Regions from separate parts of the Calidifontibacter indicus genome, predicted to be linked through region 2. Evidence: predicted binding sites of a transcription regulator. Region 2 holds the regulator's gene; each other region holds the start of a gene.
What was found. The regulator LexA, encoded in region 2, represses DNA repair genes until DNA is damaged. The targets are predictions, from matches to a motif close to TCGAACANNTGTTCGA.
Positions count from the first base shown of each region.

Region 1: a site for LexA is predicted at 2,521-2,536, ahead of DFJ65_RS01935 (HNH endonuclease signature motif containing protein). Genes of this name have one in related genera too.
Region 3: a site for LexA is predicted at 3,838-3,853, ahead of DFJ65_RS04345 (HNH endonuclease signature motif containing protein). Genes of this name have one in related genera too.
Region 4: a site for LexA is predicted at 3,406-3,421, ahead of DFJ65_RS07860 (HNH endonuclease signature motif containing protein). Genes of this name have one in related genera too.

Region 1 covers NZ_QTUA01000001.1:408,379-415,525, reverse strand. The annotation lists gene DFJ65_RS01960 (AAA family ATPase) at 1-212, opposite strand, end outside; gene pnuC (nicotinamide riboside transporter PnuC) at 209-811, opposite strand; gene DFJ65_RS01950 (alpha/beta hydrolase) at 891-1,256, opposite strand; gene DFJ65_RS01945 (hypothetical protein) at 1,377-1,580, shown strand; gene DFJ65_RS01940 (rhodanese-like domain-containing protein) at 1,969-2,304, shown strand; gene DFJ65_RS01935 (HNH endonuclease signature motif containing protein) at 2,544-4,439, shown strand; gene DFJ65_RS01930 (MFS transporter) at 4,575-5,873, shown strand; gene DFJ65_RS01925 (pyridoxal phosphate-dependent decarboxylase family protein) at 5,870-7,147, shown strand, end outside.
Region 2 covers NZ_QTUA01000001.1:2,709,440-2,716,586, reverse strand. The annotation lists gene DFJ65_RS12920 (DNA internalization-related competence protein ComEC/Rec2) at 1-291, shown strand, start outside; gene DFJ65_RS12915 (winged helix DNA-binding domain-containing protein) at 288-1,424, opposite strand; gene DFJ65_RS12910 (LysR family transcriptional regulator) at 1,483-2,406, opposite strand; gene DFJ65_RS12905 (Sir2 family NAD-dependent protein deacetylase) at 2,454-3,329, shown strand; gene lexA (transcriptional repressor LexA) at 3,340-4,062, opposite strand; gene DFJ65_RS12895 (LysM peptidoglycan-binding domain-containing protein) at 4,362-4,742, shown strand; gene nrdR (transcriptional regulator NrdR) at 5,140-5,706, shown strand; gene DFJ65_RS12885 (vitamin B12-dependent ribonucleotide reductase) at 5,807-7,147, shown strand, end outside.
Region 3 covers NZ_QTUA01000001.1:914,134-921,280, reverse strand. The annotation lists gene DFJ65_RS04355 (ABC transporter ATP-binding protein) at 182-1,033, shown strand; gene DFJ65_RS04350 (ABC transporter permease) at 1,035-3,593, shown strand; gene DFJ65_RS04345 (HNH endonuclease signature motif containing protein) at 3,857-5,809, shown strand; gene DFJ65_RS04340 (amino acid permease) at 6,199-7,147, opposite strand, start outside.
Region 4 covers NZ_QTUA01000001.1:1,655,892-1,663,038, forward strand. The annotation lists gene DFJ65_RS07840 (bifunctional metallophosphatase/5'-nucleotidase) at 1-1,218, shown strand, start outside; gene DFJ65_RS07845 (isochorismatase family protein) at 1,327-1,911, opposite strand; gene DFJ65_RS07850 (TetR/AcrR family transcriptional regulator) at 1,908-2,492, opposite strand; gene DFJ65_RS07855 (hypothetical protein) at 2,559-3,098, shown strand; gene DFJ65_RS07860 (HNH endonuclease signature motif containing protein) at 3,429-5,447, shown strand; gene DFJ65_RS07865 (DUF2797 domain-containing protein) at 5,505-6,395, opposite strand; gene DFJ65_RS07870 (GNAT family N-acetyltransferase) at 6,385-6,939, opposite strand; gene DFJ65_RS07875 (nicotinate phosphoribosyltransferase) at 6,994-7,147, opposite strand, start outside.

The DNA.
Region 1 (7,147 bases), 2.3 Mb from region 2:
ACCACCCGCGCGGTGGGGTGTTCGCGGCGGATCCACTCGGCGCGCACCTCCATCGGGATCGACTCCACCGAACTGCCCAGCACCTCGACGGTCACCTGCGCGCAGGCGGCCGTGGCGGCGCGGATCAGTTGTTGGTGGCCGGCGTGGAAGGGATAGAACTTGCCGAGCACGAGACCGTGCTGGTGTTGGTGGTCGCGTGCCTGCGCGCTCATGCCGGCACCGCCTCGGCGACGGGGGCGGGCTCCGGACGGCGCACCGCGGTGGCCCACTGCCGCAGCCCGATCACGCACATCGTCAGCAGGCCCACGTAGAGCACCGAGGTGAGGTGGAGGTCCTTGATCCAGTAGAGCCAGATGTAGAGCACGTCGGCGACCATCCACAGTGCCCAGTTGCCGATCCACTTGCGGTTCAACATGATCTGCGCGCCGAGGCTGAGGGCGGTGGTGAAGGCGTCGGCCACCGGCACTGTCGAGTCAGTGTGTGCGGTGAGCAGCGTGTAGATCACCCAGGTGGCCACGCCGACGAAGCCCGCGATGGCCGCCCACCCCCACACCGGCGTCCGGCGCACGACCAGCGCGGTGCGGTTGACGCCGCCGTGCAGCCACATCCACCAGCCACCCACGCCGAGCAGCAGGAAGACCACCTGCAGCCACGCGTCGGCGTAGAGCCCGGCCCGGATGAACAGCACCCAGAAGAAGATGTTGCTGGCGATCCCGATCGGGAAGTTCCAGATGTTGCGGCGCACCACCAGCCACACGCACAGCGCCGTCGTGATGAAGCCGGCGACCTCCGTCCACGTCATCGTCCACATGCTCGTACTCCTTCGTCCATTTGCTGTCAGGGAGACTATATGGACGAACGTACCGCAAATATGGTTCAAGCGACAAAAATTATGGCTGGTATCGGAAACCGGCCAGTGACTTCGACAGCCACGCCATGATCTGCGGCAGGTGCAGCGGGATCTCGTCGACGTTGTGCCCGCCGGACGCCAGCACCAGTGAGGTCACCGCCATCGGCGACCGCACCTGCTTCAGGAACTGCACCATGTAGGGGTACGACTCCGGGTCGTTCTTGCTGGCCATGACCAGCAGCGAGGTGGCCGGCGGACGGGTGTGGGCCAGGAGGCCGAGTTGGTAGGCACGTGCGGCTGCCGGGACGATCTTGAACGGGTTGTAGTTGCTGCCGAACTCCGGTGAGAAATAGCCCATGAGCGACGCGCCGCCGCCGAAGGTGGCCGGGTGTCGCATGGCGAGCATGGCCGCGCACCAGCCGCCGTACGAGTAGCCGACCGCGGCACCCCCGGGTAGCCGGTCATCATCTCCAGCACCGGATACCGCCGCGCCGGATGCGTCGAGTAGCCCTTGGGCAGGATCACGATGACCGATGCATCGACACCGCTCTTGGTGCCGTGCACCGTGTACTGCTGCTCCAGCGAGTTCGGTGTCGGCAACGACGGGAAGGACGAGTGTTCGGTGACCACCGGCGCGATCCGCACGTTCGCGCCCCGGTTGCCCGCGCCGCGGGTCAGTTGCTGCGCCTGCACGTTGCTCGGCCCGAGCAGATCCGACCACGACACGTAGAACAGGTACTGGTTGTTCAACACGAGCCCGGCGCACATGAGCGCGGCCAGATTCATGACGATTGCCTGCCCGGCGCGCACCGCGGTCGCCGCGGTGCGTCGGTGCATGCGGGGCAGGCCGAGGGCGAGCAGCACCAGCAGCACGAGCGCGGCGAGTCCGAGCAGGACGGGAAGTGCGGGGTCGGTGATTTCCATGGCGTCTTCGTGGTCTTCTCCGGGTTGTGTTCGGGCTGTCTTCGGGTGGCTTCGTGGGGGTGTTCTTCGGCGCGTTCTTGGCTGGGCGGGTGGTGCCTGCTCAGCGTGGAACCGCATCCCGGGAGTTCGCTGATCGTTTCCTGGACGTCGGGAGAGCGCCTTTCGGCGGTTACCTGCGGGTTAGGCTCGAATACATGAGCCGTTTCCCCGATGTCCCCGTCACCGACCTGCCCGACGATGCGGTGTTCCTCGACATCCGCGAGCAGCACGAATGGGACGCAGGGCACGCACCCGGTGCCGTCCACATCCCGCTCGGCCAGATCGCCGAGCGCCTCGACGAGATCCGTGACCTCGCGGGCGACCGTCAGTTGATCGTCACCTGCAAGGGCGGCGGGCGCGTGCGCCGCACCCTGCCGTCACTGGCCGAGTACGGCCTCGACGTCGCCAACCTGGAGGGCGGCATGAAGGCGTGGCACGAGGCGGGAAAGGCGATGGAGTCCGCCGACGGCTCCACCCCCACCGTCGCCTGAACCGGGGGCGCTGGTTTGAGCCTCTCCCGTGCCCGCGCGGGCATCGCTGGGTGAGGCGGTCCGGGCGGTAGCGGAGCCCGTTGGTCGGGCGCCCCCGCGGCCTCGCGGAGCGCGCTGATTTGAGCTGCTCGGGGCGCCAATGGACCGCAAGTCGAAACCTGCGAAAACCCTTGAGAAATCAACCGAATTCGCCTGTTGAAACCCTTCCGAACGTGTTCGAACACGTGTATGATAAGTGCATGGAGGGGACACCAGATTTCGAGGCTCGACCGGGCGGTATCGACCCGGCCGAGTTGCTTGAATCTGTGATCTTCGAAGACGGGTTGGACGCCGCGATCGAGTTGGCGTCCCACCCTCATTTGGTGCCGGGTGCGAACCCGGTGACGATCATGCTGATCATCTCCAAGATCCTCAGCGCACACGCCTACGAGTTGCTCGGGCAGGACGACCCGTTCACGGTCGACGAACCCGACGCCCTCCTCGGGTACGACCTGTTCCCCGACACCACAGCCCCTGCTGTCCTGGCGGGATCGGCCTCGTTTACGGCTGCTGCGGGTGGCGGGTCGGCCGGCGACTCGCTGGACACCGACCTCAATGTCGACCTGGGCTCGGAGCTGGGAACGGACCTCGATTCGGGCGCTGGTCTGGATGAGGTGTTGGTGGCGGAGTCTCGGGTGTTCGATCGGATGACGTTGTTCGAGGATGCGACCCGGTTCGCGCATCAAGCGGCGCAGTCGATGGAAGCGGTGCGGGCTCGTTCGATTGCGGAGTTCGCGCGGTGGGAGCACCCCGACGGTCCGCAGGGCACGAGGAAGACGCCGTGGGTGCGGCACGGTGAAGGGTTCACCAGCATGTACTCCGCCGACACCGTCGCCGCGGAGTTGGGGTTGGGGATCCAGGCCGGGATCGGGTTAGTGCAACGCTCCGCCCGGCTGGTCACGAGGACTCCGAACCTGTTGCGGGAAGTCGCTGCCGGCCGGGCGAACTTGGATACGGCGGCGGATATTGCGACGGAGTTGCAGGACGCCTCCCCGGACGTGTGCGAAACGGTCGAGGCGGAGATCCTCGGCCGGGGAGTCCACCAGACCACCAGGGGTCAGGCACGCAAATCGTGCCGGACGTTGGTGGGGAAGCATCAACCCTCCGCAGCTCGAGAGACGGCGCGGAAGACGAGGGCGCAGCAGTGTGGGGTGTTCCAGGATCCGCACCCGACACCGGGGTTGTCGATGCTGACGATCATCGGGGACAACGGGCAGATCACCGCGGTCAAGGACGCGATCGACCAGTTGGCGTTCGCGATGAAACACGGCGACGAGTCCGACAAAACCCTGGGCGAGTACCGGGTCGATGCGTTCTTCGACCTCGCGATGCGCAACGTCACCCTGAACCTCGACATCCAGGTGCTCACCCCGACCTTCGGCACCGCGGGGAACACCTGGACCAAACCCGCCAACCAGGCACCCACCGCTGCTGCCGGTACTGCCGGCCAGGCCAGCAAGGATGGCGACGACAGCAAGAACAGCACCCGTGGCGACGACAGTCACCGTGGGGGCGACGGTGATGCTGAACCGCCGGCCAGTGAGCCGTACGTCGAGCCAGAGACACCGGCAGCGTTTGGTGGACGTACCAGGGGTCGAGGAGACAGTGACGGCCGGGCCTTCGTGTCCGACATGCGTGACCGGGGCGCGACGAGCGTCCACGCCCGCGCCGGTGCGATCGACGCCGACAGCCTGGCCGACCTGGCCAGGTTCGCCGACAAGGTCACCGTGAGTAGCTTCGAGTTCGACCCCGTCACCGGCGAACCCACCGCCAACACCATGGCCAGCGACAGCTACCGGCCGCCACCCACGATGGCCAGGTACGTGAAAACCAGGGACCAGCGGTGTCGGGCACCGGGCTGTGACCGTCCCGCGATCAAGAACGTCGACCTCGACCACGCCGTCGAATGGCCCCAGGGACCTACCGCAACGGTCAACCTCGAATGCCTGTGTCGGCGTCACCACCGGATGAAGCAATCCCAGTGGCGGATCCGGTTGCACCCCACAGGGATCGTCGAGTGGACCTCACCCACCGGTCACACCTACCGCACCACGCCCGGACTGACCGAAACCTGGCGCGACCTCACCGACCCATGAGCTGAGCGGTGGGTCGGCCACCGTCCAACCGCCGTCCTGATGTCGCCGTCGTGGGCAGTGGGATATGACGACCCAGGTCGAGCAGCCCACGTCGAAACCCGACGCCGACTCGGTGAGCCCAGGTAGTTTCCGGGCATGACCGAAGTGCTGCCCCGCAGAGTCCGGGTCGGGTACGGACTCGGATCGGTGGCGACGGGGTCGTTCGGCACCGTGCCGGGGCTGCTGCTGTTGCCCTACCTGACCGACCGACTCGGCATCACCGCCGCGGTGGCGGGCCTGATGGTGTTCCTGCCCAAGGCGTGGGACGTCGTGCTCAACCCGATCGCCGGCCGGATCAGTGACCGCAGCACCTCGCCGGCCGGGCGGCGCCGTCCGTTCCTGGTGCGCGCCGGCCTCGCGCTGGCGGTGCTCTTCGCGATCATGTTCGCCGGCCCGACCTCCCCGACCGTGATCGCCGGCGGATGGGTGCTGCTGTTCTTCCTCGCCTGCGCGAGTGCGTACGCGTTCTTCCAAGTGCCCTACGTCGCAATGCCGGCCGAACTCACCGACGACTACGACGAACGCACCCGCCTGATGACCTGGCGGGTGGCGATCCTGGCACTCGCGATCCTGATCAGTGGTGGACTCTCGCCGGTGATCCGCGACTGGGCCGGCTATCGCGGGGTGGGCATCTTCGTCGGGTTGCTCATCGCGGTCGGCGCGCTCGCCGCGTGGCGGGGCACCGACGGTGCACCGACCCGCGATGTTGTCGGGGCCGGCGGATCGCTGCGTGACCAGTTGCGGGTCGTCTGGGCGAGTCGGCCGTTCCGCCACCTCATCACGACCTTCGTGTTGCAGGCGCTAGCGACCGGTGTGATGCTCGCCGGCGTCGACTACGTCGCGCGAAGTGTGTTGCGCGACAAGGGAATGTCGAGCGTGCTGTTCGTGTGCTTCGTCGGCCCGGCCCTGCTCGTCACCCCGTTGTGGCAGCGCTACGCCGAACGCCGCGACAAACGGCGCGGCTACCTGATCAGCTCGGTGCTGCTCGGTGGCGGGGCGGTGCTCGCCTTCGCCGGCATGCACCTCGGCGCAGTCGTCGCGGCACTCGCCGTCGCCGTGGTCGGGGTGGGCTACGCGGGCGCCCAGATGTTCCCGATGGCGATGCTGCCCGACGTGGCAGCGGCCGATGCCCGCACCAGCGGGGAGAACCGCATCGGCGTCTTCACCGGCGTCTGGACGGCGGGTGAGACCCTCGGCCTGGCGCTCGGGCCGTTCGTCTACGCGGCCGTGCTCGCGCTCGGCGGATACGTGTCGTCGACCGACGGGCTTGCCGCGCAGTCGGATTCGGCAGTCACCGCGATCGGTCTCGGCTTCACCGTACTGCCGGCCGTCATCGTCGCCTGCTCGTTGTTCTTCCTCACCCGCTACCGCCTCGGCCGCCAGGAGCCCGCATGACAGCGCACCACAACGACACCAACACCGACACCAACACCGACACCAACAACGACACCGACACTGATACCGACCTCGACACCTTCCGCACCGAACTGCAGCGGCTGCGCTCGCTCGACGTGCCCACCCACGGCGGCAGCACCTTCGCCTATGTGTACGACTCCGGCCGGCCAGACGTCGACGGGCTCGGTCTGGAGGCGCTGGCGATGTTCGGCGAGTCGAACGGACTCGACCCCACGGCCTTCCCGTCGCTGCTGGCGATGGAACGAGACCTGGTGGCCATGGCAGGCGAATTCACCGGCGCACCAGCCGGATTCGTCGGCACCGTCACCTCCGGCGGCACCGAGTCGATCCTGCTCGCCGTGCAGACCGCCCGGGACGCCCGCCCCGACGTGTCGAACCCGTCGATGGTCATCCCCTCGACCGCGCACGCCGCATTTCACAAGGCCGCGCACTACTTCGGAGTGCGGGCGGTGGTGGTGCCGGTCGGCGCCGACCACCGGGCCGACGTCGACGCGATGGCTGCTGCGATCGACGGCAGCACCGTGCTGCTCGTCGGCTCGGCGCCGTCGTACGCCCACGGTGTGATCGACCCGATCGAGGCACTCGGTCGGTTGGCCCTCGACCGCGGCGTGCGCCTGCATGTCGACGCCTGCATCGGCGGCTGGGTGCTGCCCTTCCTCGACACCGCCGCACCCTGGAATCTCGGTGTCGCCGGCGTCACGAGCCTCAGCGTCGATCTGCACAAGTACGCCTACACGCCCAAGGGTGTGTCGGTGCTGCTGCACCGCGACCCCTCGCTGCGGCTGCCGCAGTTCTTCGCCTGCGCCGACTGGCCGGGCTACACGATGCTCAACTCCACCACCCAGTCGACGCGTTCGGGCGGCCCGCTCGCCGCCGCGTGGGCGGTCACCCGCGCCCACGGTCGCTCCGGCTACGCCGAGTTGGCGCGGCGCGCCCACCGGGCCGCAGTCACCTTCGCGGACGCCGTGCCCGAACCTCTGGAGGTGGTCGCCGCACCGGAGTCGACGCTGGTCGCGGTCGCATCGCGCGACCCGCAGGTCGACGTGCTCGTCGTCGTCGACGAGATGCAAGCCCGCGGGCACTATGTGCAGGCCCAACTGGCGTACGGCGACACCCCGGCCACCATGCACCTGTCGATGAGCGCGGCGAGCCTCGACGTGATCGACGCCGTGATCGCTGCCCTGCGCGAATCCGTCGAGGCGGCACGCGAACTCGGCCCCGTGACGGTCGACCCCGGGCTCGCCGAAGCGGCC
Region 2 (7,147 bases):
ACCGGCGACATCGAACGCGAAGCCGGCGCGGCGGTGCGCCGGGAGCTCGTCGACGGACGCTTCGACGTGCTCAAGGTGCCGCACCACGGATCGGCCAATCAGGACGCCGGACTCATCGCGGCCGTCGCACCCCGGGTCTGTCTCATCGGCGTCGGGGCCGACAACGACTACGGGCACCCGGCGCCGCGCACCTTGGGTTTGCTCGCCGGATGCGCGGTGCTGCGCACCGACCGCGACGGCACGATCCTGTTGTTCGGGTCGGGTGACCGGTTGCGAGTCGGGGCGGTCTAGCTGAAGTCGAGTCGGAGCGGCCGGTCGTGGAAGTCGGCCAGGAACTGCGCGGCGTGCGCAATGGCGTCGCGCGCGTCGGCGCTCAGGTTGACCTCGGCGCGGATGGTCACGCGCACGTCGTGCGGGCCGATCGTGCGACCGAAGGTGCCCACGTCGCTGCCGTCGACGATGATCACTCCGCGTGCGGCCTGGGAAAGCATCCGGACTCGATCGGCGCCGGCGTCGCGCCGGGGGAAGCCCGAGGCGGGGTAGGTGAGCGCCGCCTCGTCGAAGGTCGACAACAGGTACGCGCTCTGTCGGCGGGTCGTGCGGGCCGGCACCCGCGGATCGAACCACAAGGTGTCGCCGTCGAGCTCGACAGCCTCCAGCGGGTGCGTGTCACGCAGGGTCGGCGACGACGTGAGTTCCGCTGTTGCGGAACGAATTTCGGTGAGCGTCAAGCCGCTCCACCGCTGAAGGTCACGTTCGGATGCGGGGCCGTGTCCGGCGTAGAACCGGTGGGTCAGCATGCAGGCGGCGTGTTCGCGTGGCCACGAATCGGCCTCGACGGCCGGGATCACCTCGGCGACGAGTGCGTAGGTGTGCTCGGCGGTGTTGCCGGTGAGCCGCGGGGCGCCCGAACAGATCACGGCCCGCACCTCGGCCACGATCAGTTGATGCGCTATCGCTTCGCCCGGGCCGGGCAGACCGCGCTCGGCGAAGATCGGCCCGAGCTCGGCGCGTGAGAGCGCCGCGCCGTCGGCGAGCACCTCGCGCAGGAGATCCAGACCGGCGTCCATCACGTCGGCGGTGATGCCGAGCTGCCGCAAGCGTGCCGCGTCGGAGCGCTCCACCTTCGGGCCGGTCAGCGCCTGAATCCAGCGCAGGTCCTGCGGCGCGACGAAGTGCCAGGTCGGTCGCAGGATGTGGGTGCGCACCCAGTCTCCGCGCGCCTGCGCAGCCACGACCTCGGCGTAGCGCGTGTCCCGTGAGCGCATCGCGAGCGAGTGGGCGGCGAGAGGCGCGTCCTGCGACTGCACACAGGTGAGCAGGCGGACGGCGTCCGCCGCGTGCGGCAATGGGGTCGACGACAACCGTTGGACGGCGAGCCGGCGCCGGTTCACCCACTGCCGGTCGACCACGCGCGCCGTCACGGTGCCTTCACGAAGTTGTCAGCTTGTCGGCACCGGCGAGGCTGGTCGGCGAGGCGGCTCAGGCCGGAGCACCGACGCACGACTGGTCGTGTGCCGCCTCGACGAGCGCGTCGATCATGGCGGCCACGGCGGGCACCCGGGTGAGGTCGGGCGTGGTGACCGCGAAGACCCGGCGGTGCGACGGCGGGTCGATCGGGAGCACCTTCACCCGCGCGTTCGGGGCGGAACGCAGGATCAGGTCGGGCACCAGTGCGACTCCCAGACCCTCGGCCACGAGTCCGAGCACGGCCACGTAGTCCTCGGTCTCGAAGGCGACATCGGGGGCGAACCCGGCGCCGTCGGCCAACGCGAGCAGGTGGCCGCGACAGCGGGTGCAGCCCGCGATCCACGGCGCCTGGGCGAGGTCGGCGAGGTCGACACTCTCGTGGGCGGCGAGCGGGTGGTCGAGGGGCAGCGCGATGCGCACGTCGTCGAGCAACAGCTCACGCACCTCGAAGTCGTCGAGCTGGTCGGTCGTGAGCTCGAGCCCCTCGTAGGTGAACGCGACCGCGACGTCGCACTCGCCCGCGCGCAGCGCGGCCAACGATTCCGGCGGCTCACCCTCGGCGAAGGTCACCTGCACCTGCGGGAAACGCTTCTTCACCAGCGACAACGCCTTCGGCACCAGGGTCGACGACGACGACGGGAAGGCCATCAGCCGCACCCGGCCCGAACGCAGACCGGCGATCGCGGCCACCTCCGACTCGGCCGCGCTGATCGCGCCCAGGACGGCGCCGGCATGGCGGGCGAGCACCTCACCGGCCTCGGTGAGGCGCACGTTGCGTCCGAGTCGTTCGACCAGGGGAGTGCCCAGCCGCTCCTCCAAGCGGCGCACCATTTGGGAGATGGCAGGCTGGGAGTAACCCAGCGACGACGCGGCCGCGGTGAAGCTGCCCTCGTCAGCGATGGCACGAATCACCCGGAGTCCGGCAGCGTCGATCATGCCTACTAGCGTACGTGCGACGCGCCGAACGACCAGCGAAGGACCCGATGGACGACCGCAGTTACCTGGCTCATCGCCTGCGTGCGGGCAAGGTGCTCGTGATGACGGGTGCCGGGTTGTCCACGGATTCCGGTCTGCCCGACTACCGCGGCCCGGACGGCGTGCGCCGCGTGCAACCGATGACCGTGGCCGAGTTCCGTGCGGGTGCGGCTGCTCGGCAGCGGTACTGGAGCCGCTCCTATGTCGGCTGGACGCGGTTTCGCACCGCCGAACCGAACCCGGCACACGACCATCTCGCCCGGTTGGAAGGCGCCGGCCTGCTCGCCGCGACGATCACCCAGAACGTCGACGGGTTGGCGCAGCGCGCAGGATCCCGAACGGTGATCGAGCTGCACGGCAACCTCGGCCGCGCGATCTGCCTCGACTGCCGCAGCACCGTCGACCGCGAGTGGGTGCAGCGCGAGTTCACCCGGCTCAACCCGGCGTTCGCGGCCGATGCCGAGCGTGCGCGCAACCTTCCGCTGCGCCCCGACGGCGACGTCGACATCGACGAATCGCTCATCCACGACATCACGCTGGTGCACTGCCCGACCTGCGGCAGCGACCTGCTGAAGCCCGACGTCGTGATGTTCGGGGAGTCGGTGCCCAAACCGCTCGTCGACCACTGCTTCGACCTCGTCGCCGCAAGTCGCACGTTGCTGGTCGTCGGCTCGTCGCTCGGGGTGATGTCGGGCTACCGCTTCGCCCGCCGGGCCGCCGCGCTCGAGGTGCCGATCGTGCTGATGAACACGGGCTGGTCACGGGCCGAGGAGATCGCCACCCGACACGTCCACCGCCCCCTGCGCGAGGTGCTGCAGGAGGCGGTGTGGGACGTGCTGGGTGATGTGCCCGGGACTGACTCCGGGTCTGAATCCGGGGACTGATTCCGGGAGCTCAGACCCGGCGTAGCACCGCGGTCACCTTGCCGAGGATGACGGCGTGGTCGCCGTCGATCGGGTCGTACGCGGGGTTGTGGGGCATCAGCCACACCTTGCCGTCGCGGCGCTTGAAGGTCTTCACGGTGGCCTCGTTGTCGAGCATCGCCGCAACGATGTCGCCGTTGGTGGCGGTCGGCTGCTGACGCACGACGACCCAGTCGCCGTCGCAGATCGCCGCGTCGATCATCGAGTCACCGACGACCTTCAGCAGGAACAGATCGCCCTCACCGACGATCTGCTTGGGCAGCGGGAAGACGTCCTCGACGACCTCCTCGGCGAGGATCGGGCCGCCGGCGGCGATCCGCCCGACCACCGGCACGTAGGACGCGGCCGGCCGCTGGTCGCCGGCGCCGGTCTCGTCGACCGTGGACTCGTCGGCCGAGGTGACGCTGGAACCACCCCGCACGCCGCGCTTTTCGGCGTTGTGATCGGGGGAGATGATCTCGATCGCGCGCGGCCGGTTGGGGTCGCGGCGCAGGTAGCCCTTGCGCTCGAGCATCGACAACTGGTGAGCGACCGAACTGGGGCTGGTGAGACCGACCGCCTCACCGATCTCGCGCATGCTCGGCGGGTAACCGCGGCGGTCGACCGAGTTGCGGATGACCTCGAGCACCTTCCGCTGGCGGGTCGTGAGCGCGGTGCCGCCCTCGTCGTCGGGCAACTGGTGGATCTTGGCCATGTCGTCTGCGTCCTTCGTCGTCTCGCCGGGGCCGTGCTCGTGTCGTGCTCGTGTCGTGCTCCAGCTGCGGTGCTGGTGCCTGCGGTCAGACAGTCGGCCGACGGAGGTTGTCGGTGGTCGCTGCCAGGCTGCGAAGCATGGAAAGAGGCTATGCCGCTCGCACACAGTTATCAAACATTTGTACGACGCGTGTCTCGTTTATTTCGAACAACCGTGCTATACATCGTACAGGCGTTCTATCGCACGCGTGTGCGAGCGAACATTGGGACGACGCTCAGGCGTCGGGGATGGAGAACATCATGAGTGCAGTCGCTCACTGGGATGCACCGGTCGTCGGGCGCGAGCCGCGCACGCGCCGCCACCTGCACCTCGTGCCCGCCCAGTCTCAGGTGTCGGCGGCCGGCGAGGGCGCTGTGCGCCTGACGATCCGTGGTCGGCGCCTGGTGGCCGCCCTGGTCCTCGCGGCCATCGTCGGTGGCGGGTGGGGAGTTGGCCAGGCGTTCGCCGGCGGCTCCTCGAGCTCCGAACTCGTGGTCCGCTCGGGGCAGACCCTGTCCGAGGTGGCCCACGCTGCCTACCCGCAACTGCCGGTCGGCGAAGCCGTCTACCGCATCCAGCGCGCCAACGGCCTCAACAGCCTTCAGGTGAGCGAGGGTCAGCGTTTGGTGGTCCCGCGCTGAGCCTGCGCTGATCACGTGCATCTCGTGGCCCGGTGTCGACCTGATCGGTCGACGCCGGGCCTCGTCGTTCGGTCGGTCGCGGAGGCGTGTCCCGATCGATTTCGAGGTGTTGCAAGTCCGTGACCTGCGCATTTGCGGGCTCGGCCGGAGCGGGCCGAATTCGCCACGCCGGGGCTGTTGCATCTTGGGGTCGGACCGGAATAGCATCCCTACATCTAGTAGTTACACCGTTGTAAGTTGTCCACATGTAGGTCCCCAGCTAGTCAACAGGATCCACGGACTTCTACACCGGTTTTCCACAATCGACCCCCAGATCGATCCGAAAAGGCCTCGCGGCCCGGGCATTCCTATGCCCATCGCGGGCTCTGATCGATCGTGACGCCACCCGGAGGTGACCATGCACTGCCCGTTCTGCCGACACGACGACTCGCGGGTCGTCGACAGCCGCAGCAGTGACGACGGCACCTCGATCAAGCGGCGTCGCCAGTGCCCGTCGTGCGGGAAGCGGTTCTCCACCTTGGAGACCGCGAGCCTGACGGTGGTCAAGCGGTCCGGCGCGAGCGAGCCGTTCTCCCGGCAGAAGGTGCTCGTCGGCGTCCGCAAGGCCTGCCAGGGGCGCCCGGTCAGCGAAGACCAACTCGCGTTGCTCGCCCAGCAGGTCGAGGAAGGCATCCGTTCGGCGGGAGCCGCCGAGATCGACGCCCACGACGTCGGTCTGGAGATCCTCGGCCCGCTGCGCTGCCTCGACGAGGTCGCCTATCTGCGGTTCGCCTCGGTCTACCAGGCGTTCGACGACCTCGACGACTTCGAGGCGGCGATCGCATTGCTGCGCAGCGAGCGAGACCTGCAGCAGACCGACGCCGGTGACAGCGACAGCCACGTCGACGGTGATGCGGGTGGAGCCGAAGACACCGGCGAGGTTGTCGGTGGTCGCGGCAAGACTGGTCGCACCACCACCAGCTGAGCCGCGCGGCCGACAGCACGCACAGCACCAGCACGCACGGCACCACGAGTAAGTCACACAGTCGAGAAATCCAGTCGAGAAATCACGGAGGAGCAGGAACATGACCGAGACGACCAACGCGCGCGCCAAGGCACGCCGCGGCGGCAAGGGCGTGAAGGTGGAACGCATCTTCACGACGCCCGGAGTGCACCCCTACGACGAGGTCACCTGGGAGCGTCGCGATGTCGTCCAGCAGAACTGGAAGACCGGCGAGACGATCTTCGAGCAGCGTGGGGTCGAGTTCCCCGACTTCTGGTCGCTGAACGCCTCCACCATCGTCACCACGAAGTACTTCCGTGGTGCGCTCGGCACCGACGCCCGTGAGTCGAGCCTCAAGCAGCTGATCGACCGCGTCGTCCTCACCTATGTGAAGGCCGGCAAGGAGTTCGGTTACTTCGCCAACGACGACGACGCCACCCTGTTCGAGCACGAGCTCACCTGGTCCCTGCTCCACCAGGTGTTCAGCTTCAACTCGCCGGTGTGGTTCAACGTCGGCACCAAGAGCCCGCAGCAGGTTTCGGCCTGCTTCATCCTCGCGGTCGACGACTCGATGGACTCCATCCTCAACTGGTACAAGGAAGAGGGCTTCATCTTCAAGGGCGGCTCCGGTGCCGGCCTCAACCTCTCCCGCATCCGTTCCTCCAAGGAGCTGCTGTCCTCCGGCGGCACCGCGAGCGGCCCGGTCTCCTTCATGCGCGGCGCCGACGCGTCCGCCGGCACCATCAAGTCCGGTGGCGCCACCCGTCGCGCGGCGAAGATGGTCGTGCTCGACGTCGACCACCCCGACATCGAGGAGTTCATCGAGACCAAGGCGCGCGAAGAGGACAAGATCCGTGCGCTGCGCGACGCCGGCTTCGACATGGACCTCGGCGGCAAGGACATCACCTCCGTCCAGTACCAGAACGCCAACAACTCCGTCCGCGTGAGCGACGAGTTCATGCGTGCGGTCGAGGAAGGCAAGCAGTTCGGTCTGCGCGCCCGCGGCACCGGTGAGGTCATCGAGCAGGTCGACGCCCGTGAGCTGTTCGACAAGATCAACAAGGCCGCGTGGGAGTGCGCCGACCCGGGTGTGCAGTACGACGACACCATCAACGCGTGGCACACCAACCCCGAGTCGGGGCGCATCACCGCGTCCAACCCGTGCTCGGAGTACATGTCGCTCGACAACTCCTCCTGCAACCTCGCGAGCCTCAACCTGCTGAAGTTCCTGAAGGAGGACGACACCTTCGACGTGCCGACCTTCCAGAAGGTCGTCGAGATGGTCATCACCGCGATGGACATCTCCATCTGCTTCGCCGACTTCCCGACCGAGGCGATCGGCAAGACCACCGTCGACTACCGCCAGCTCGGCATCGGTTACGCCAACCTCGGTGCGCTGCTGATGGCCACCGGCCACGGCTAC
Region 3 (7,147 bases), 1.8 Mb from region 2:
GCGGCGCACCCCACCGACTCCGGTCGGACAACCAGAACGCGGATCCTCGGGGTAACTGGACTGCGCGATGTCACCTCGCGGTGGAATGCTGGACCGCGGAAATCAAGGCCTCGGGGGCGGGCGAACACGGACGACAACCGGTCGTCCGGTCGCCGCGGGGCAACGACCGAGAGGCAACATCGTGTCCATCGACCCGTCCAGCGTCCAGACCACTGACCAAAGCACGGACCCAACCACGAACCGCAACGGCGACCTTGCTGCCGCGGCCGCGCCCACCGGCGCCGCGCCGCAGGCGGCCATCGCGCAGCACCTCGTCAAGACCTACGGCACCGGCCAAGCCACCGTGCACGCGCTGCGGGACGTCTGGGTCGGTTTCGACCGCGGCCAGTTCACGGCGATCATGGGGCCTTCCGGCTCGGGCAAGTCGACGCTGATGCACTGTCTGGCCGGCCTCGACGTCGCCACCAGCGGACGCGTGCTCATCGGTGAGACCGACCTGTCGAAGCTGAAGGACGCCGCGATGACCAAGCTGCGGCGCGACCGCATCGGCTTCGTCTTCCAGTCGTTCAACCTGGTGCCGACGCTCACCGCGAAGGAGAACATCACCCTGCCCCTCGACATCGCCGGCAAGGCGGTCGACCAGGAGTGGTTCGCGATGGTCACCGAACGGCTCGGGCTGACCGACCGGTTGTCGCACCGGCCGAGCGAACTCTCCGGCGGACAGGTGCAGCGTGTCGCCTGCGCCCGCGCGCTCGTCGGCAAGCCGGAGATCATCTTCGGTGACGAGCCGACCGGAAACCTCGACTCCAAGTCGTCGGCCGAGGTGCTGTCGATCCTGCGCGCGTCGGTCGACGACTTCGGTCAGACCGTCGTGATCGTCACCCACGACCCGCGCGCCGCGTCGTACGCCGACCGCGTGGTGTTCCTCGCCGACGGACGCATCGTGTCCGACCAGCGCGGACTGTCGGCCGACGACATCTATGAGTACATGAAGCAGCTCGACGGCGGCGCCGGTCAGACCGAGGAGCGCTGACATGGCCGGCACCATGGGCAAGGTCTCCTTGCGAAATCTCGGCGCGCACAAGCTGCGCCTGCTGCTCACCGTGTTGTCGGTGGTGCTCGGCACCTCCTTCGTCGCCGGCTCGCTGATCTTCACCAGCACCATCGGGCGGTCGTTCAACGACATCTTCGACAACGTCGCGATCGGGGTCGACGCCCAGGTCAGCTCGAGCAACCGGAGCAACGGCCTGACCAGCGACCTCGGCGTACCGCAGTCGGTCGTCGACAAGATCGAGTCGGACAAGGCGGCTCTCGGTGTCGATCGCGTGCAGGTGGGCTACACCGGCACCATCGCGATCGCCGACTCCACCGGCAAGGCGCTGCAGTCGGGTGGAGCTCCGATCGTCGGCGCCAACTGGGTGCCCACCGACCAGGCCCTCGACCCGAACGGCGTCCGCATCACGCAGGGCCGCGCACCCAGCGGTCCGAACGAGATCGTGCTCAACGAGAGCGCAGCCACCAAGGGCAGCCTCAAGGTCGGCTCGCGCACCAAGGTGGTCGTCGAGAACGGCGACGGCACCCCACGCGATGTCACCGTCGTCGGACTGACCAAGTTGCCCGGGGCCACCTCCGGTTACATCGAGGCCGACTTCGACGCGGCGACCGCGCGGTCGCTGTTCAGCGACGGCAAGCACGTCGGCACGGTGCAGGTCTCGGCCGCGTCCGGGGTGACTCCCGACCAGCTGAAGCAGCGGCTCGCCCAGGCGTTCCCCGACCAGAAGGTGCAGACCGGCGAAGAGGTGCGCCAGCAGACCAAGGACGCGATCAACCAGTTCCTGCAGATCTTCAACTACATCCTGTTGTCGTTCGCGGCGATCGGCCTCATCGTCGGCACGTTCATCATCTACAACACCTTCTCGATGATCGTGGCGCAGCGGGTGAAGGAACTCGCCCTGCTGCGAGCCGTCGGCGCATCGCGTCCGCAGGTCACCCGGTCGGTGTTGTTCGAGGCCTTCGTGGTCGGGCTCATCGGCTCGGTGGTCGGCTTCGCGATCGGCATCGCGTTGGCGGCCGGACTGCAGGCCATCCTCAGCTCCACCGGGGCCGGACTGCCCAGCGGTGATCTCGCGATCACCCCGACGGCCGTCATCGCCTGTCTGCTGGTCGGCATCGTCGTGACCATGGTGAGTGCCTACGCCCCGGCCCGCCGGGCCGCGCAGGTGTCGCCGGTCGAGGCGATGCGCGAGAGCCAGACCGACGGCGCCTCCTCGCTGCGGGTGCGCACCCTCATCGGTGCCCTGCTCGCCGTGCTCGGGTTCGCCGCGATCTTCAGCGGCGCCACCGGCAAGGGTGGCCAGGCGGCCGGCCTCGTCGGGCTCGGCGCGGTCGTGATCATCGTCGCCGTGGTGATGGGTGCTCCGGCGCTGTCCCAGCCGGTGATCGGCGCGCTCGGCTCGGTCATCGGGCGACCGTTCGGCAAGCTGGGCCGCCTGGCCCGCACCAACGCCGTCCGCAACCCGCGCCGGACGGCGGCCACCGCCTTCGCGCTGACCCTCGGGCTCATGCTGGTCGCGGTGATCGGCACCCTCGGCTCGTCGTTCAAGGCGACCATCGACTCGGCCGTCAGCAGTGACGTCACCGCCGACGTCATCCTCACCGGTGGCGACCAGATGGGGCTGCCGCCCGCCAGCGGCGCCACCCTGGCGAAGCTGGACGGGGTGAAGGACGTCGTGCAGCTGCGCAACGTGCCGGTGCGCATCGGCGGCAGCGACTCCGTGGGCACCGCGCCGACCGGTGACCTCTCCACCGTGCTGAAACTGGCTGTGACACAAGGGTCGTCGACGATCGGCGCCAACTCGGTGTTGGTCTCCGACAAGTTCGCGTCGGCCAACGGGCTCAAGGTCGGCTCGCCGGTCGAGCTCGCAACCCGCTTCGGCACGAAGGCCAACCCGACAGTCACCGGCATCTACACCGAGAGCGCACTCTCGGGACCGTTCATGCTCGGCGGATCGGCTTACTCCCAACTCGTGCCGAAGCAGCTGGAGCGCTCCTGGGTCACGCTGGTGAAGGTCACCGACGGTGCCCCGGTGGCGCAGGTGCAGAACCGCATCGGCGACGCGATGAAGGACTACCTGACGATCAAGGTGCAGACCCCGAAGGAGTTCGCCAACGCGCAGTCGTCGCAGATCGACCAGATGCTGCTGGTGCTGTACGGCATGCTCGGGCTGTCGCTGGTGATCGCGGTGCTCGGCATCATCAACACGCTGGCGCTGTCGGTGGTCGAACGCAAGCGCGAGATCGGGATGCTGCGTGCGGTGGGCATGCTGCGCAAGCAGGTGCGGCGCACGATCTACCTGGAGTCGATCCTCATCTCGATCTTCGGGGCGCTGCTCGGCATGATCATCGGAGTCGCGATCGGATGGTGCCTCGTGCGCACCTTCCGCGAATGGATCCCGGACATCAGCGCCGTGATCCCGTGGCCGACAATCCTGTTCACGCTGGTGATGGCGGCGGTGGTCGGCATGGCGGCGGCGTTGTGGCCGGGCATCCGGGCGGCGCGTACGCGTCCGTTGGAGGCCATCGCAGACCTCTGAGTCTTCTGCAGGCTCCTTCGGCGTTGGGCCCCGTAGCAGTCACTTCGTTCCTGCTACGGGGCTCAGCCGTCCCGGCTGCGTGAGCCTTGGTCTGTGGTCCCGTGATTGCCACCAGCGGCATTGACAAGCATTCGTTGGTCACCGAGTCGAAACCCGTTGATTCGCAGCGGGATTTGATCCACAGCCCACCTGGTCGGTGTCGTTTCTCCACAGATCTTCTGCGACTGATGGTGGGTGTCGGTGGTCGCACATATGTTTGATTCATGACCACCAGTTACGAGATCGATGAGCCTCTGAGCGAGGTCGAACTCGAGCTGATCGAATCGGTGTTGAGCCGCAAGACGTATCGGGTGCGCCCGGTGATCACGGAGCATTCCTCGGCGACGGACATGCTGGCTGCGGCGGCGCAGTTGTGTCGGGATGCGTTCGCCAAGATCGACACCGACACGATCCGGGCGGGTGAGGGTGCGTTGACGGGGCGGGTGTCGTCGGTGGAGGAGCTGCGGTCGTTGGAGGAGATGATCCGCGCGGCCGCGGTGACCGGTTCGGTGGTGCAGGCCGCTTCGGCGATCGCGATGGCGAGGTATGCCGCGATCGATCGGGAAGTCATCGACTCCGACACGGGGTTCTGTGTGCCGGTGGAACGACCGCTCGGGCATCAGGCCGACTTCGCGGACACCGATTTGGCGGCCGCCTGCCAACTCGCACCACGCACGGCGTCGACGCGTCTGGGTGCCGCGGTCACCGCGTGTACGAAAGCGCCGCGGTTGGTCGAGGCGGCGGTTGCGGGTGGGGTGCCGTTCTGGAAGGTGAACCTCGTAGCGGCCGAACTGGCCGACGCTTCCCCGGACACGGCGGCCCTGGTCGAGGCTGAGTTGTTGGGGTCGCGCGGGTTCGCCTCGTGGGGGTTCCAGAAACTCAAGTCGGCCGTGCGGGCACTGGTGACCCGGTGGGAAGCCGACGCCGCGAAACAAACGAGAAAGAGGACCGCGCGGGAAGCGATCGGGGTCTGGGCGGAAGCCTCCGACATCCCCGGGTTGTCCGAACTGCGGGCGGTGGGTCCGGCGGATCAGATCGCGAAGATCCACGCCGCGCTCGACCAGTTGGCCGACACCTGGCGTAAACACCCCGAACAACATGCCCAAGCGCACCCCGAGCAGTACCCCCAGCAGGGTTCGGAACCGGGCGCAGCCTTCAGGCCGACGCTAGGCCAGTTACGCCTCGACGCGTTGTGTGACCTCGTCACTGAAGGCTGCGACATCGGGTTTCACCTCGTCATCCACGTCCCCTTCCAACGCACCAATGCCCCCAGCGACGACCATGACGAGAGCAGTGACTGCGCCGACAACGGCGAAGGCGCCGGTGCGCAGGCGGCAAGCGATCCAGGTCCTCCCGAAAATGACTGTGACACAGCCGATCCGGAGACATCACACGGCTCGACCGGCCCACCAGATGGTGACGCCCATGGGAGGCCCCACACTGACTGGGCCGAGATCCCCGGCATCGGGTTGGTCGCACCGGACACCGTCGATGCGCTGGTCGAACGGTTCGGGTGCCGGCTGACCCGGGTGCTGTTCGACACCGACACCGGCATCACCGCGCAAACAGCGTCCGCACGCTACGAACCACCACCGAAGATCCGAGAGTTCGTCCAACTGAGGGACCAGTCCTGCCGGTTCCCCGGATGCAGCCGACCCGCGATCCGCTGCGACGAAGACCACGTGCAGGAATGGCCCACCGGCGACACCAAGGGCGCGAACCTCGCCGCGATGTGCCGGCACCACCACGACGCCAAAACCAAAGGCCACTGGGACGTCGAGATGACCGACGACGGAATCTGCACCTGGATCAGCCGCACCGGCCGCCGCTACACCACCTACCCCGACACCGACACCGGCCGCACCGAGAACGATCAGCCGGGCAACCCGCGGCGGCTAGCTCACTGGCCGGCGATACCCGCCGACCGACGCGACCGCGACCGCGACGCCGGTGGCCGGATCCGCCCAGTCGGCGACCGTCACGCCGGCCAACTCGGCCCGCGGCAGGGCGAGCGCGCCGTCGAGGTCGATCCGTCCGGTCTTGACGATCGCCTCGAGCCGCACCCACTCGGCCACGTCGCGTACCCGGCCGGCGAGCGCGGGAATCGCCACCTCGAGAGGTTCGATGTCAACGCCGACGGGTCGGTCGCTCACCGCCGCAGCCACCACCCCGGATGAGTGCGCCCAGCTGAGGAACGCCCCTTCCGTGTGCGGCGCGCCGTGCGGGCCGCCGCAGGTCGCGCACTCCTGCCAGATGCGAACCGACCCGAGCGGCCCGTCGGCACCCGCGTCAGTGGGCACATCCGGAACAACCTCGACAAGCAGCATGCGCACGAGCACCCGCGCAGCCACGAAATCGTCCCGATCCGTCTGTCGCCGCAACGCTGCCAACCGGCGCCGCTCGTCCGCACTCAACAGCGCACCGGCGTCCGGATGCGCGGCCAACAGGTCACGCGAGCGGGCGACACGGACGGCGAGCATGCACCCATCCTGCGCCATCCGGGCGCTGCACAGACGAGCCCGCTCGACCATCGGGCCGAGCGGGCTGGTCTGTGTCGCGGGCCGACTCAGAGCGTCGACTTCTCCACGGGCTCTTCCTGCGCCCGGTGCCCTTGGGCCAGGCGGCTGCGGTGGTAGCCGTAGATGAAGTAGATGATGAAGCCGAGCGCCATCCAGATGACGAACCGGATCCACGTCTCGATCGGCAGCGTGAGCATCAGGTAGAGGCAGATCAGTGCCGACACGATCGGCAGCACCGGGCTGAACGGCACCTTGAACGGGCGCTCCATCTTCGGGTTGCGGCGGCGCAGCACCGGCACCGCGACCGACACCAGGAAGAACGCGGTGAGCGTGCCGATGTTGATCATGTACTCGAGTTCACCGACCGGGGTGAGCGCTGCGACGAGGGCCACCACGGTGCCGATGCCGACCGTGATCTTGATCGGGGTGCCGGTCTTGGTGTTGACCTTGCCCAGGCTCGCCGGGAGCAGCCAGTCACGCGACATCGCGAACACGACGCGCGAGGCACCGATGAGCAAGGTCATGACCACGGTGGTCAGACCGGCGACGGCTCCGGCTGAGATGAGCGTCGCGAACCCTGGATGCCCGACGTCCTCGAACGCCTTGGCCAGGGATGCCTCGCTGGAGATCTTGTCGTACTTCACCATGCCGGTCATGACCAGCGCGACGGCGCAGTAGAGCACCGTGCAGATCAGCAGCGAGCCGAGAATGCCACGCGGAAGGTCGCGCTGCGGGTTCTTGGCTTCCTCGGCGGTGGTCGCGACGACGTCGAATCCGATGTAGGCGAAGAACACCAACGAGGCCGCGGCCAGGATGCCGGTGACGCCGTAGTGCGACTGGGTGAAGCCGAAGACCCACTCGATGAGCGGCGTCTTGAGCGTCTCGACCTGCTCGGCGGGCTGGTTCGGCGGGATGAACGGCTGGTAGTTCTCGCCCTTGATGAAGAACAGGCCGGCGAAGATCACGAATAGCACGATGAACACCTTGAGCGCGACC
Region 4 (7,147 bases), 1.1 Mb from region 2:
ACCCCGGGTGTCTCGATCTGGGACAAGGCCAATGTCGAAGGCAAGGTGAAGTTCAACGGCATCGTCGAGCAGGCGAAGATCGTCGTGCCGCAGGTGAAGAAGGCCGGCGCCGACGTCGTCATCGTGTCGGCCCACTCCGGTGCCGACGGTTCGTCGTCGTGGGGCGACGCGATTCCGTTCGTCGAGAACGCCGCCACCCAGCTGGCCGAGGAGGTCGCCGACATCGACGCGATCCTGGTCGGTCACGCGCACAAGGAGATCCCGCAGCGCTATGTCGTCAACAAGGCGACCGGCAAGCAGGTGCTGCTCTCGGAGCCGCTGTACTGGGGCATGCGGGTCACCGTCATGGACCTCGACCTCACCAAGGTGCGCGGTCAGTGGGAGGTCGCTTCGGCGTCCGCAACCTTGTTGAACGCCAACACCGTTCCCGAGGACAAGCAGGTCGCCGACCTCGTCCGCCCGGCGCACCAGAAGGTGCTCGAGTACGTCAACGGCGTCATCGGCACCTGCAAGCAGGAGATGACCGGCGCGACCGCGTGCTGGGAGGACTCCGCCGCGGTCGACCTCATCAACTACGTGCAGGCCCAGGCGGTCAAGGCCGGCCTCGTCGGCACCGCCGAGGAGAACACCCCGGTGCTCTCGATCGCGGCACCGTTCAGCCGCACGGCGCGCATCCCCGCAGGTGACGTCACGGTGCGCGACGTGGCCGGGTTGTACGTCTTCGACAACACGCTGCTCGGCATCAAGTTCACCGGCAAGCAGGTGAAGGCCTACCTGGAGAAGTCGGTCGAGTACTTCCGGCAGGTCAGCAGCGCCGGCCCGGTGCCGTCGGCGCAGGTCACCAACGCGGTGACCCCGGCGGCCCCGAGCGGCACGCCCGACTACAACTACGACGTCATGGGCGGGCTCGACAAGCCGCTCACCTACGACATCGACCTGTCGGTGCCGGCCGGCAACCGCATCCGCAACCTGTCGTACGGCGGCACCCCGGTCGCGGACGGCGACAGCTACGTGATCGCGATCAACAACTACCGCCAGTCCGGTGGCGGCGGCTTCCCGGATGTCACCACCGCACCGGTCGTCTACAACCGCCAGAACGAGATCCGTCAGCTGATCATCGACTGGGTGGCCGCGAACAAGGTGATCGACCCGGCCACCTTCCACGCCGTCGACTGGAAGCTGACCTACGGCACCGCGCCGCTGGTCGTCACCCCCTGACGAGCGCCCTCAGCAACACCGCACCACCCGCAAACGCTGCACTTCCCGCCAGACGCCGCTGTTGCAACAGCAGCGTCTGCAGGGGAGTGCAGCGTTTGCGGTTGGGGGTCAGGCTTCGACGACGGGTTCGCCGGTGAGGCCGACGCCCGCCTCGCGCAGTTCGGTGAGGGCGGACGCGGTGGTCTCGGCGGAGACCCCGGCGGTGAGTTGCAACAGCACGGACGTCTCGAACCCGGCGCGGTTGGCATCGAGGGCGGTCGCCTTCACGCAGAAGTCGGTGGCGATGCCGACGACGTCGACGGTGTCGACCTCGTTGTCGCGCAGCCAGCTCTCCAGGCTTGCGCCGTGCTCGTCGTGGCCTTCGAAGCCGCTGTAGGCGGCTTCGTGCTCACCCTTGCGGAAGATTCGGTCGGTCAGCGAGATGGCCGGCCCGACCTCCGGGCGGAAGCTGGCTCCGTCGGTGCCGACCTTGCAATGCACCGGCCAGCTGTGGTTGAAATCGGGTTCGTCCGACCAGTGGTCGCCCGGGTCGACGTGCCAGTCGGCCGTCGCGACGATCGTGCGGTAGTCCTCGCCCTGGCTCGTCACGTAATGGGCGATCTGCTCGGCCACCTTCGTGCCGCCGGCGACCGCCAGCGAGCCACCCTCGCAGAAGTCGTTCTGAACGTCGACGATGATCAGTGCGCGCGTCATGGACTCAGCGTAATGCCCGCGATCGCGGGGATCTCGGCTCGCAGGCTGCGCTTGGCTGCCGCTCGGGAGACGACGTCGGGGTAGAGCGCGAGGTGCATCGAGATGCCGTCGACGAACGCGTGCAGGCGTCGCACCTGATCGGGGGTCGGACGGCGTACCCCGTGTTCCCTGAGCACGTGTCGACACACGTTGCGGATCGCGGCATGGGCTTCGGCCGAGATCTCGGCGAGCGCGGGCTCGGTGAGACCGCCCACCACCAGCGCGAGCCAGACGTCGAAGTCGGCCTGTCGTCGAGCGTCGAGCGGCACGAGTTCCTCGAGCAGCACGACCGAGTCGGTGCCGGTGGCCTCCGGTGCCAGCGCGGCCATCTGTGCGGTCAGCCGCTCGGTGAGGTCTTGTGCGACGAACCGCAGCAACCCGGTCTGGGTGTCGAAGTAGTGCCGCATGGCTCCGGGGGAGATGCCGGCCTCTGCGGCGACCGCGCGCACCGAGGCACCCGCCACCCCGTCGCGACGGACGACGGTGGCGAAGGCGTCGGCGATCAGCCGGCGGCGTTCCTCGTGGTCGACGATCTTCGGCATGGAGCGATTATGACACGACTGTGCTATTTTAGTTTTACAACACAGTCGTACGGAAAAGGTTTGGTCATGCTCTACGCGGTCATCGTCGGGTCCGAGGTGATGTTCTGGGTGTTCCTGTTCGGCGGCCTGGCCGCGCGGTACTTGCTGCGCCGCAAGCGACTGAGTTCGGTGTTGCTGATCTGTGCGCCGCTGGTCGATCTCGTCACTCTCACGGCCGCCGTCATCGACCTGCGCGGCGGAGCGGCGCCCGGTCTCGCGCACGTGCTCGCTGCGATCTACATCGGCGTGTCCGTCGGCTTCGGGCATTCGATGGTGCACTGGGCCGACGTCCGGTTCGCGCACCGATTCGCCGACGGCCCTGCCCCTGCGCCGAAGCCGAGTTGGGGAGCGGCGCGCGTCGCGCACGAGCGTCGCGGCATCACGCGGCACCTCGTTGCCTGGGCGGTCGGCGGCGCGCTGTTGATCTGCGCGGGTGCGCTGGTCGGAACCTCTGCGGCCTGGGAGACCTTCGGCGGGACGGCCGCCGCGTGGACCCTGGTGCTTGTGATCGATGCGCTGTGGACCGCCGGCGAGATCGCGGCGGCTTCGAGGCGCAAGCCGGCTTAGCGTCGGGGCGTCCGTGCACCTCGTGTGGACGGCTGTCGAGGTGCGGCTGGTTGGGCCGGTCGCAGTGGTGGCGGAGGTCGAGTTGAACCGGGCGCACGATGCCGCCGAGCCCGACTGATTGAGGCCGTCTGGCCCCCTGTTGGTTGGACTCCTTCGGCGGTTCGCGGAGCGCATTGGTTGAGCTTCTCGGAGCGCCGGCGGTGCCCCTTGGTGGGCCGAATCGTGCGCCGGCGCAGATCAAGTCGAAATCCGCGAAAACCCTTGAGAAATCAACCAAATTCGCCTGTTGAAACCCTTCCCAAGTGGTTCGAACACGCGTATGATCAGTGCATGGAGGGGACACCAGAATTCGAGGCTCGACCGGGCGGTATCGACCCGGCCGAGTTGCTCGAATCTGTGATCTTCGAAGACGGGTTGGACGCAGCGATCGAGTTGGCGTCCCAGCCTCATTTGGTGCCGGGTGCGAACCCGGTGACGATCATGCTGATCATCTCCAAGATCCTCAGCGCCCACGCCTACGAACTGCTGGGGCAGGACGACCCGTTCACGGTCGACGAACCCGACGCGCTGCTCGGGTACGACCTGTTCCCCGAGACCACAGCCCCGGCTGTCCCGGCGGGATCGGCCCCGTTTACGGCTGCTGCGGGTGCTGTGGGTGGCGGGTCGGCCGGCGACTCGCTGGACACCGACCTGGACCTCGACCTCGACCTCGACCTGGGAGCGGAGCTGGGAACGGACCTCGATTCGGACGCTGGTCTGGATGAGGTGGTGGTGGCGGAGTCGCGGGTGTTCGATCGGATGACGTTGTTCGAGGACGCGACCCGGTTCGCGCATCAAGCAGCGCAGTCGATGGAAGCGGTGCGGGCTCGTTCGATCGCGGAGTTCGCTCGGTGGGAGCACCCGGACGGTCCGCAGGGCACGAGGAAGACGCCGTGGGTGCGGCACGGTCAGGGGTTCACGAGCATGTACTCCGCCGACACCGTGGCCGCGGAGTTGGGGTTGGGGATCCAGGCCGGGATCGGCCTGGTGCAACGCTCCGCCCGGATGGTGACCCGCACTCCGAACCTGTTGCGGGAAGTCGCCGCGGGCCGCGCGAACTTGGACACTGCCGCGGATATTGCGACGGAGTTGCAGGACGCCTCCCCTGATGTGTGCGAAACCGTTGAAGCGGAGATCCTCGGCCGGGGAGTCCACCAGACAACCAGGGGTCAGGCACGCAAATCGTGCCGGACGTTGGTGGGGAAGCATCAACCCTCCGCGGCGCGGGAAACGGCACGGAAGACGAGGGCGCAGCAGTGTGGGGTGTTCCAGGACCCGCACCCCACACCGGGGTTGTCGATGCTGACGATCATCGGGGACAACGGGCAGGTCACCGCGGTGAAGGACGCGATCGACCAGTTGGCGTTCGCGATGAAACACGGCGACGAGTCCGACAAGACGTTGGGCGAGTACCGGGTCGATGCGTTCTTCGACCTCGCGATGCGCAACGTGACCCTGAACCTCGACATCCAAGTGCTCACCCCGACCTTCGGGACCGCCGGGAACACCTGGACCAAGCCCGCCAACAAGGCACCGACCCCCGCGGACACTGCCGGGAGTGCAGGCCAGGCGAGCAAGAGCAGGACCGCCGGCAACGACGGTGGCGGTACTGACGACAGTGGCCATGCCGACGACAGCAATACCGGCAATGACGACGGCGACCGTGCCGCCGACGGTGGCCGTGATGACGAGAGTGAAGAGGGTGACGCCGGTGGCGGGCCACCGTCCGGCCCCGGTCCCGACACAGGACCACCCAGCACTCCGCCGGCCGAGCCGACCAGTAAGCCCGAGAAACCGGCAGCCTTCGGTGGACGAAATCGTGACGGCCGCGACTTCGTGTCCGACATGCGTGACCGCGGCGCGACCAGCGTCCACGCCCGCGCCGGTGCGATCGACGCCGACAGCCTGGCCGACCTGGCCAGGTTCGCCGACAAGGTCACCGTGAGCAGCTTCGAGTTCGACCCCGTCTCCGGCGAACCCACCGCGAACATCATGGGCAGCGACAGCTACCGGCCACCACCCACGATGGCCAGGTACGTGAAAACGAGGGACCAACGGTGCCGGGCACCCGGCTGTGACCGTCCCGCGATCAAGAACGTCGACCTCGACCACGCCGTCGAGTGGCCCCAAGGGCCCACCGCAACAGTCAACCTCGAATGCCTGTGCCGACGTCACCACCGGATGAAGCAAACCCAGTGGCGAATCCGGTTGCACCCCAACGGGATCGTCGAGTGGACCTCACCCACCGGCCACACCTACCGCACCACGCCAGGACTCACCGAAACCTGGCACGACCTCCGCAGCGACTGAGTACGCGACTGACCGAACGATCCAGGAAACCATCAGCCAGCGATCGAGCAGCCCTACTCAGAACAACCCGAGCTGAGTGGGCACCGGCGCGGAGCGCACATCGCCCGGCCGAAGCCGATGACCGGCCAGTGATCCGAGGTCGGCGAGGAACAGCGCGTCGTCGTCGTTCACCGTCACGAGCGCGGTCGCACCCGCCATCGCGCGCACCGTCAGGCAGTGCTCACCCTCGGTGAGTGGATGTGGGTAGCGGCCCACGGAACTCGCGTCCAGCGCATGCAACAGGTCGGACTGCGCGGCCGGTGGCACCCACGACTCGCGGATGAGCTCGGCCTCGGGTTCGGTGGCCAGCGCATCGAGGGAATCACTCACGGTTTGCTCATGCAGCCCGAGCACCTCGACGCGCGACGTTGCCGTGAGCAGCGCGGCGACCTTGGAACTGCGGTTCTTGAACTGGGTGAGGCCGAGACGATCGGTCACCAGGTCTTCGAACCCGCGGGCGGCGCGGCCGTCCGACGCAGCCACGACGAAGGTCGCCGCGAGCGGCCCCTGCTCGTCGAGGCGCCCGACCTTCCGATGGTCGACGGCCGTGCCCACCTTGCTGACACCGTCGGCAAAGGTGGCCACGTAGACGAAGTGCGGCGAACGCAGATAGTCGTCGAGCGCAGCCGGCACGTAACCGCCTCGGTGCGCGTGGTGGGCGAACCGGAACTGGTCGTCGGCCGTGCACTCGGCACACTGGCGTCCGCGGGTCGCCGGGCGCCCACGCGGGCACGCACGGTGAGTCAACGACCCCGATGCATCGGCGACGCTCGCACCGGTGCATTCACGCTCGGGGTGTGCCTCGAAGGACAGCCGGCGACCGAGCAGGTCGAGGGCAGCCCGTCCGTCGAAACGCAGGACGGGATTTCGGTCGACCCAGGCCGGGCCGGTGCATAGATCAGCTGTCACGAACGATCGCCCACAACTGCATGTCGCGCCGGCGGCCACCGATTTCCTGGTGGCTGCGCAGCGTGCCTTCGAACTCGAACCCACCGGCCCGGGCCGTGCTGGCCGAGCCCGCGTTCCACGGCTCGATGTAGGCCTCGAGGCGGTGCAATCCGTCGATGGTCCAGGCGAATTCGACGAGAGCGGCCAGCGCGTCCGCGGTGTAACCGCGCCGTCGGAAACGCGGCGCTGTGGAGTAACCCACCGTTGCTCGTCCGTGCTCGATCGCGCCGATCCACAGGCCGATCTGCCCGACCCCCGCGTCGGTCGCCGCGTCGGCGATGCAGAACGACCATCCTGCGCCGCCGACCAGCCGGGAATGCTGCCGGTCGATGTACGCGAGTGCGTCTTGTGCGTCGGCGTTGCCGGGCAGGGTGCCGATGAGTGGCACGTGCGGGTCGGTCGACATGTCACGCAGCATCGGCACGTCGTCGGCGCGGAACGCGCGCAAGCGAACGCGTCCGTGCTCCGGGTCGGGCACGGGCATGACGAGCGGCAGCGGGAGCATCTGACGATGGTAGGGGCCGGGTGGCACCGGGCTCAGTGGTCGGGCGGGTCGAGGTCAGCCTTCGAAGATCGTCGGGATGACCGCTTCGCCGCGCGACATCTGCAACGCCTTCGCCGGCAGTTCGGCCCGAGACGCGGCGTGCCGGTCGCGGGCGTCGTCGAGCGTCGATTGGTCGACGCGTTCGCCGCCCTTCACCAGTTCGACCATC